DNA from 2 places in the Phenylobacterium sp. LjRoot219 genome. Region 2 is predicted to be linked to the other one. Evidence: riboswitches for the same ligand, from Rfam matches in the RefSeq annotation. Region 2 holds a riboswitch; the other holds the start of a gene.

Region 1 (4,260 bases), on a different contig from region 2:
GCCCTCGGCCTGGCTGATCGAACGGGTCGGCTACAGGAAGGCGCTGGTCGCCGGCCTGAGCATTATGGCGCTCGGCGCGCTGCTGATGATCCCGGCTGCGCGCATCCCCTCCTACGGAGTCGTGCTCACCGCCCTCTTCGTCATCGCCAGCGGCATCACCCTGCTGCAGGTGGCGGCCAACCCTTACGTGGCGGTGATCGGCCCGCCGGAATCGGCCCCGGCGCGGTTGAACCTGGTCCAGGCGTTCAACTCGATGGGCACAATGTTCGCGCCCCTCTTCGGCGGCTACCTGATCCTCGGCCGCAGCGTCTCGGGCACCACCCAGGGCGCCACCCTCACAATGGAGCAGCGCCTCGCCGACGCGCAGTCGGTGCAACTGCCCTATCTGATCGTCGCCATCGTGCTGGTGGTGCTGGCGGTCGTCATCGCCCGCTTCAAGCTGCCGACCCTCAGCGCCGGCGCCCGGCGGGCGGCGGCCGAGGAGCGCAAGCACATGTCGCTCTGGCGCCACCGGAACCTGGTGCTGGGGATCCCGGCGATCTTCATCTACCTGATCGCCGAGATCGGGGTCAGCAACCTGTTCATCAACTTCGTCTCCGCCCCGGAGATCGGCAACCTCACCCACGAACAGGCCTCGCGCTACCTGTTCCTGCTGTGGGGCGGGATGATGGTCGGCCGCTTCGTCGGCAGCTTCGTCATGCGCCGCATCCCGGCGGAGAAGGTGCTCGCCGCCGCCGCCATCGGCGCCGCGGCCGTCATGCTGGTCGCGGCCACCGCCACCGGCTCGACCGCCATGTGGGCGCTGATCTCGGTCGGCCTGTTCCACTCGATCATGTTCCCGACCATCTTCACGCTCGGCATCCGCGGCCTGGGGCCGCTCACCGAAGAGGGCTCGGGGCTGCTGATCATGGCCATCGCCGGCGGCGCGCTGGTGATCGTCCAGGGCTGGCTGGCCGATCAGTACGGCCTGCAGGCGTCCTTCTTCCTGACCGTGATCTGCGAGCTCTACATCCTGTTCTACGCCCTGTGGGGCAGTCGCGCGCTGGGCCCGGAAGCGCACGCCGCGCCGACGCCCGCGCAATGATCGAAACCGCCCGGCTGGTCCTGCGGCCGTTCCGCGAAGACGACCGCGACGCCTTCGCCGCCTTCAACGGCGACGCGCGGGTCAGCGACTGGCTGGGCGGCCCGATCGACCGGGCGGCGAGCGACGCCCTGGTCGATCGCATCAACGCCCACATCGCCGAGCACGGCTTCGGGTTCTGGGCCGCCGAACTGAAGGCCGAAGCCCGGCTGGTCGGCATGATCGGCATCCGGCGGATGCCCGCCGATCTGCCGCCTGCGCCGGCCATCGAAGCCGGCTGGCGGCTCGCCCCGGCGGTCTGGGGCCAGGGGCTGGCGGCGGAAGGCGCCCGTGCGGCGCTGGACTGGGGGTTCGCCCATCTGCCGGACGACGAGATCCTCGCCATCACCGCCACCGGCAACCTGCGCTCCCAGGCGGTGATGCGGCGCATCGGCATGATCAAGCAGCCCGACCGCGGCTTCGACCATCCGCTGCTGGCCCCCGACTACCCGCTGCGCCGGCACGTGGTCTACGCCGCGGGGAGAGGGGCCGAGTAAGCCAAGCTCCCCCCTCCTCCGCTCTTCCCCGCGAAAGCGGGGATCCAGGCGTTCTTGTTCGACCGCTGCCCTAGAACGCAAAAAACCTGGGTCCCCGCTTTCGCGGGGATGACCTGCTGATGAGATTACTTCAGCCGCAGCGGGATTCCGGCGAACATCACCACCACCTCGTCGGCGCGTTCAGCCGCCCGCCGGTTCATCCGCCCGGCCTCGTCGCGGAACCGGCGGGCCAGCGCGTTCTCCGGGACGATGCTCATGCCGACCTCATTGGTCACCAGGATGACCTCGCCGGCACTCTCCGCCGCGGCGCAGAGCAGCGCCTCGGTCGCGGCCTCCAGATCGCGCTCGGCGAACATCAGGTTGTTCAGCCACAGCGTCAGGCAGTCGACGACCGCGCAGTCGGTGGCCGCGAGGCTCCGCAGCGCGTCGGCCGCCTCGAGCGGCGTCTCGCGCGTGCGCCAGGCTGGGCCGCGTTCCGCGCGATGACGGGCGATGCGCTCGGCCATCTCCGCGTCGAGCGCCTCGGCGGTGGCGATCATCACCGGCGCGCCGCCGCGGCGCGCGGCCTCGGCCTCGGCCAGCGCCTGGGCGTGCGCGCTCTTTCCGGAGCGGGCGCCGCCGATGATCAGTCGAAGTGCCATGGGATCCGCCCCCTTGTTTGACGTGCGCCAAGAGCACGACTATAGCGCCGCCCACGCAACGGGTTCCCGCAAGGGATCAAAAGGGAACTGGGTGAAAGACCCAGGCTGTCCCCGCAACTGTGAGCGGCGAGCGCGATCCCACGCGCCACTGGGCCTGGCAAGGCCTGGGAAGGCGGGATCGAGCGATTGAGCCGTGAGTCAGGAGACCTGCCCGCAGCGGTCGTCATTCGGCGAGGTCGGGGATGGCCTTGGCGAACGGGATGAAACCCCGGTTCGGCGACGTTGATCCGGCCGCGCGTGCGCGGGACTGGCGCGTTGCGGCGCGCCCAGCCTGCGTGCGTCGGCCCTTCGTCTGAGGGGCTTGCTTTGAACTCTAAGCTGTTTGTTTCCACTGCATTCTGCGTCATCGCCGCAGCGGCGCCCGCCGCTGTCCACGCCGAGGCCGCCGCCGAGGTTCCGGCGGTCGACGAACTGGTCGTCGTCGCCGGCCGCACGGCCGAACGCGCCGACCGCGTCGGTCAGCAGGTCACCGTCATCACCGCCGAAACGCTGCAGGAAAAGCAGACGCCGCTGCTGACCGAGATCCTGGCCACCACGCCGGGCGTCAGCTTCTCGCGCAACGGCGGCGTCGGCGGGACGACCAACGTCTACATCCGCGGCGCTGAGCCCGGGCAGACGGTCGTGCTGATCGACGGGGTCAAGCTGAACGATCCTTCGACCACGGACGCCGGGTTCAACTTCGGCCACATGCTGGTCGGCGACATCGCCCGCGTCGAGATCCTGCGCGGCCCGCAGTCGGTGCTGTGGGGCAGCCAGGCGATCGGCGGGGTCATCAACCTGCTGACCGCCGTGCCGACAGAACCGTTCGAAACGAGTCTCCTCGCGGAAGGCGGCTCCAACGACTGGGCCTACGGCCGCGCCGCGCTCGGCGGCAAGTCGGAGCGGGTCAGCTGGCGCGCGACGGCGGGCTACCTGACCACCAGCGGCATCTCGACCTTCGACGAGGCCAAGGGCGGCCGCGAACTGGACGGCTACCGCAACATTGGCGCCAGCGCCAAGGCGGACGTCGCCGTCACCGATCAGCTCTCGCTGGACCTGCGCACCATCTACTCGCGTGGCCGCAACGAGATGGACGGCCTCGTGCCGCCGAACTTCGTCTTCGGCGACACCCGCGCGTTGGGCACGACCCAGGACCTGGTCGGCTACGCCGGCGCACGCCTCAGCCTGCTGGACGGAAGGTTCACCAACCGGGCGGGCTACGCCTACACCAGCACCATCCGTAAGAACTACGACCCGGATCAGGCGGTGACCGACGTCACGTTCCGCGCCTCCGGCCGCAACGAGCGGTTCGAGTACCAGGGCGCCTTCGAGGTCACGCCGGTGTGGACCGCGGTCTTCGGGGCGGAGACCGAGAAGTCGAAGATGCGGACCGCGTCGCCCAGCGACTTCGATCCCAACCCGACGCCGGTGCACAGCAGCGCCCGGCTCGACAGCTTCTATGCGAACCTCCGCGGCGACGTGATCTCCAACCTGACGCTCAGCGGCGGCGTGCGGCAGGATCACCACAGCGACTTCGGCGGCAACACCGTGGGTCAGGCCTCGGCCGCCTGGCGGCTCAACGAAGGCAAGACCGTGCTGCGGGCCAGCTGGGGTCAGGCCTTCAAGGCGCCGAGCCTCTATCAGCTGGGCAGCGAGTACGGGAACCCGACGCTGGATCCGGAATCCTCGCACAGCTGGGACGCCGGGGTGGAGCACCGGATGATGGACGGCCGGATCGTCGTCTCCGCCGCCTACTTCGAGCGCAAGACCAAGAACCAGATCGACTTCTTCACCTGCCTGTCCGCCGCCAGCGACCCGCTGTGCGTCGGCGCCAACGGCGTGCCGCGCTTCGGCTTCTACGCCAACACCGCACGCACCAAGGCCAAGGGCGTGGAGCTCGACGCCGACGCCCAGCTGACCGACGCCCTGGCGCTATCGGTCAACTACACCTGGGTCGATGCGC
Region 2 (4,260 bases):
CGCTCGAGCAGTACGGCCTCGACGCCAGCGTGGTGGCCGAGCAGTTCGGCGACTACATCCGCCGCTTCGCGATCCCCAGCGAGCGCGACGGCCTGGCGCGGATCGGAGCCGCGGGATGACCGGCTGGGAGGGGTTGAACGCCGCCGTCGCCGAAGCGCGTACGCTGGTCTGCGCCCAGGCGCCGGACGCCGCGACCGCCGCCGAGGGCGAGGCCTATGTCGCCCGCGTGCTCGCCGCCGGGCTCGGCGGGGCGGTGTTGGGCCACCAGTTCCGCAGCCACGGACTGGCGCGCGCCCTGCCGGTCTATGGCGGGCCCAATCCCGACTACCTGATGTTCCACGCCCCGGTCGATCCGGCCGGCCGCTATCGGCTGGAGGGGCGGCTGAACGGCTCGGAGCGGGTCGGCGTCGGGCTCTACACGGTGGGGCCGAACGGCGCGCCGCTGATCGCCGGCTACGCCGCCTTCGAGCCGGGCGACTGCGGGGCCGACGGCGGCTTCGGGCTCGAGATCGCGGCGGACGCCGGGCCGGGCGGCCTGGCGCTGACGCCGGAGACCCGGATCCAGCTGATCCGGGTGCTGCACCGTGACGACAGCCCGCCCGCCAGCCTGTCGCTGACCGGCGGGCCGCCGGCGCGGGGCCTGGCCTTGATGGGCGGCGGCGCCGACGCGGCGCTGCAGTTCGTCGCGCGCTCGCTCGGCAATGCGGTGCGCGAGTATCTGAAGTGGACGGCGGCGGCCCGCGCGCTGGCCAACCGGCTCGATGTCGCCCCGCCCGAACTGACCGAGACGGTGCAGGGCGACGCCGACACCCGCTATTTCCTCGGCGGCTTCGACCTGGCCGAGGACGAATGGCTGGAAGTGACGATGCCGGAGGACATCGGCGGCTACTGGTCGCTGCACGCCTACAACTACTGGTACGAGCACCTGCAGACGCCGGGCGCGCACGACCGCAACGCCCGGCGCGACGCCGACGGCCGCATCCGCATCGCCGTCGGGCCATCCACGCCGGACGACGCGCTCAACCGGATTGACACCCTGGGCCGCCGGCGCGGGGCCTTCGTCTGCCGGATCATCGGCCCGGGCGGCTGCCCGAGCGCGCAGCTTCGCAAGCGCGACTGAGGCTCAGCCCGTGATCAGAAGTAGAGCTCGAACTTGCCGCCCGTCCGGTCATACTCCGCGCGAACTCGCCCGCACCGCGGCCGAGCCGTACAGACAGGAGACGTCGCATGTTGGTTGAGCGCTCTGAGATCACGATCCGCGAAGGGCAGGCGGAAGGGTTCATCGCGGCGATGAACGAACGCGGACTGCCGATGCTCGCCAGCTTCCCGGGCGTTGAATCGGTCCGCTTCGGTCGGGGCGTGGAAAATCCCGACAAGTTCATCCTGCTGGTCGAGTGGACGAAGATGGAGGCGCACGTCGCCTTCAGCCAGAGCGAGGTTATCGGCCCCTTCCGCGAGCTGTTCGCCCCCTTCTCGACGGGCGGCGTCATGGAGCACTTCGAGATCGATTGAGCACCGGCGCGCAGCTCCGGACGTCCGGCATCGGGATCTGAAAATGGGTTTCTACTCGCGCTTCATCCTCCCGACGGTGATCAGCTGCGGCTGCGGCATGAGGCCGATCACCGAGCTGCGCCGTGCGGTCGTGCCGCGGGCCGAGGGCGTGGTGCTCGAACTCGGTCTCGGGTCGGGCCTGAACCTGCCGCTCTACGATGCCGGCAAGGTCAGCAAGGTCTATGGCCTGGAGCCGGAGGCGGCCATGCGGGCCAAGGCGCGCCGGCGCGCGGACCAGTCGCCGATCCCGGTGGCCGTGCTGGCGGAATCCGCCGAGGCCGTCTCGCTCGCCGATCGCAGCGTGGACACGGTCGTGGTCACCTTCACGCTGTGCACCATCCCTGACGTGGCCGGAGCCTTGCGCGAGGCGCACCGGGTGCTGCGGCCCGAAGGACGGCTGCTGTTCTGCGAGCACGGCCGCTCGCCCGACCCGGTGCTGTTCCAGCGGCAGGCGCGCATCGAGCCGACCTGGAAGCGGCTGTTCGGCGGCTGCCATCTGACCCGCGACATTCCCGCCCTGGTCGAGGCGGCCGGCTTCGCGGTCGACCAGCTCCACGCCGATTACATGGGCCCGCGGCCGAGCCTGGGCGGCTACATCTATCGCGGCTCGGCCACGCCATGCGGATCGCGAGTCACCGGTGGCGCTCCGGCGGCGCGAGCCGCAGCGACCTGATCGCGGCTCCTGACGGCAGCCTTGACCTTCAGTCGCGCCGCGGCCTAGGGCTAATTCCGTCATCGAGGTTTGGAAGCGCGAGCTTCCGGGAATGCGGTGCGGTCCATTCGGGCCAATTCCGCAGCTGCCCCCGCAACTGTGATCGTCCAACGATCGTCGCAGCATGACGCCACTGGGATTTCGGTCCTGGGAAGGCGCTGCGACGTAGGGCGAAAGCCAGGAGACCGACCTCGACGGCGACGACGCAACGGCGCGGTGGGCGCCAGCGCGGCTCGATGGCGGACGCCCCATTTTCCGCGGGCGGCTACGCTCGCGCGCCGTCATGCCCTCCGCCCTGCAGAGGCGAGAGACCATGGCCAGAATACCCACCACCGTCGTCACCGGCTTCCTCGGTACGGGCAAGACCACGCTGATCCGCCACCTGCTGCAGAACGCCGGCGGCCAGCGGCTGGCGGTCGTGGTCAACGAGTTCGGCGATGTCGGGATCGACGGCGAGATCCTGCGCGGCTGCGGGGTCGAGGGCTGCGAGGACGACGACATCCTCGAGCTGGCCAACGGCTGCATCTGCTGCACGGTAGCGGACGACTTCCTGCCGACGCTGCAGAAGCTGATCGATCGGCCGAACCCGCCGCAGCACATCCTGATCGAGACCTCGGGGCTCGCCCTGCCGAAGCCGCTGGTGAAGGCCTTCACCTGGCCGGAGGTGCGGACCCGTTCGACGGTCGACGGGGTGATCGCCATGGTCGACGCCGAGGCGGTCGCCAAGGGCCGGTTCGCGCCGGACCCGGCGGCGCTGGCCAAGGCCCGCGAGGCCGATCCGACGCTGGATCACGACACGCCGCTCGAGGAGCTGTTCGAGGACCAGCTGGGCTGCGCCGACCTGGTGATCCTCAACAAGACCGACCTCGTCGATCGGCCGACGCTCGCCCGGGTGGAAGACAGCCTGCGTGAGCACCTGCGGCCGGGGGTGAAGATCATCCACGCCAGCCAGGCGCAGATCGATCCGGCGATCCTGCTGGGCCTCGGCGTCGGCGCCGAGGACGATCTCGACTCGCGCCACTCCCATCACGAGAGCGAGGCCGATCACGATCACGACGACTTCGACAGCTTCGTGGTCCGGGGCGGCGCGGTCGCCGATGTCGAGGCCTTGACCGCCGACCTGCGCACGACCCTCGAAGCCCACGACGTCCTGCGGCTCAAGGGGGTCGTGGCCGTCGCCGGCAAGGCCGCCCGGCTGATCGTCCAGGCCGTGGGGCCGCGCATCCAGACCTATTACGACCGGCCGTGGCGCGCCGACGAGGCTCGCGCCTCGTCGCTGGTGGTGATCGGCGAGAAGGGGCTGGATCGCGCAGCGGTCGGCCCCCTGGTCCTCGCGGCGCTTGGCTGATGCACCTGCTGGCGGTCCAGCCGGGCGCGGTCCTCGACGGCGAGGAGGCGGTCGACCTGGGGCAGAGCCCCGGGGAGATCGTCATCCTGTCGTCCGCCGACAGCGACCTCGCCTGCCTGTCGCAGGCGGCGGCGGACCTTCCGGCGGCGGCCGGCCGGGTCCGGCTGGCCAATCTGCTGCGCCTGAAGCATCCGCTGTCGGTCGACCTCTACGTCGAGGCGGTCGTCGCCAAGGCGAAATTCGTCTGCGTGCGGCTGCTGGGCGGGCGGGCTTACTGGCCCTACGGCCTCGACGAGATCCAGGCGGCCTGCCGGCAGTCGGGCGCGATCTTCGTGGCGCTGCTGGACGACGGCGACAACGCCGAGGGCGCCGACATGTCGCTGGCCCCGCCGGGGGTCCACGCACGCGCGCTGGACTATCTGCGGCAGGGCGGCGTCGGCAACGCCCGCAACTTCCTGCTCTACGCCGCCGGCCTGATCGGTCGGCAGGCGGGGCCCTGGGCCGAGCCGGCGCCTTTGCTGGACGCCGGCCTCTATTGGCCCGGCGAGCGGGTCACCGACCTCGCCAGCCTGACCGCGCGCTGGTCGCCGGACCGGCCGAAGGCGGCGCTGACCTTCTACCGGGCGCTGGTGGTCTCGGGCGCCACCCA

What was found. Region 2 has a riboswitch for cobalamin ahead of cobW (cobalamin biosynthesis protein CobW). Riboswitches for the same ligand answer to the same signal wherever they lie in the genome.
Region 1: it holds a riboswitch for cobalamin, as region 2 does, so the genes downstream of both, ACSQ14_RS09075 (TonB-dependent receptor plug domain-containing protein) here and cobW (cobalamin biosynthesis protein CobW) in region 2, are expected to answer to the same signal.

Annotation. Positions count from the first base shown of each region.
Region 1 is NZ_CAXUQI020000001.1:1,842,401-1,846,660, reverse strand. Features, by position in the region: gene ACSQ14_RS09090 (sugar MFS transporter) at 1-1,084, shown strand, start outside; gene ACSQ14_RS09085 (GNAT family N-acetyltransferase) at 1,081-1,617, shown strand; gene cobU (bifunctional adenosylcobinamide kinase/adenosylcobinamide-phosphate guanylyltransferase) at 1,743-2,258, opposite strand; cobalamin riboswitch at 2,302-2,487, shown strand; gene ACSQ14_RS09075 (TonB-dependent receptor plug domain-containing protein) at 2,625-4,260, shown strand, end outside.
Region 2 is NZ_CAXUQI020000002.1:41,717-45,976, reverse strand. Features, by position in the region: gene ACSQ14_RS18300 (sulfotransferase family protein) at 1-119, shown strand, start outside; gene ACSQ14_RS18295 (DUF1254 domain-containing protein) at 116-1,120, shown strand; gene ACSQ14_RS18290 (antibiotic biosynthesis monooxygenase family protein) at 1,228-1,512, shown strand; gene ACSQ14_RS18285 (class I SAM-dependent methyltransferase) at 1,556-2,224, shown strand; cobalamin riboswitch at 2,273-2,471, shown strand; gene cobW (cobalamin biosynthesis protein CobW) at 2,577-3,611, shown strand; gene cobN (cobaltochelatase subunit CobN) at 3,611-4,260, shown strand, end outside.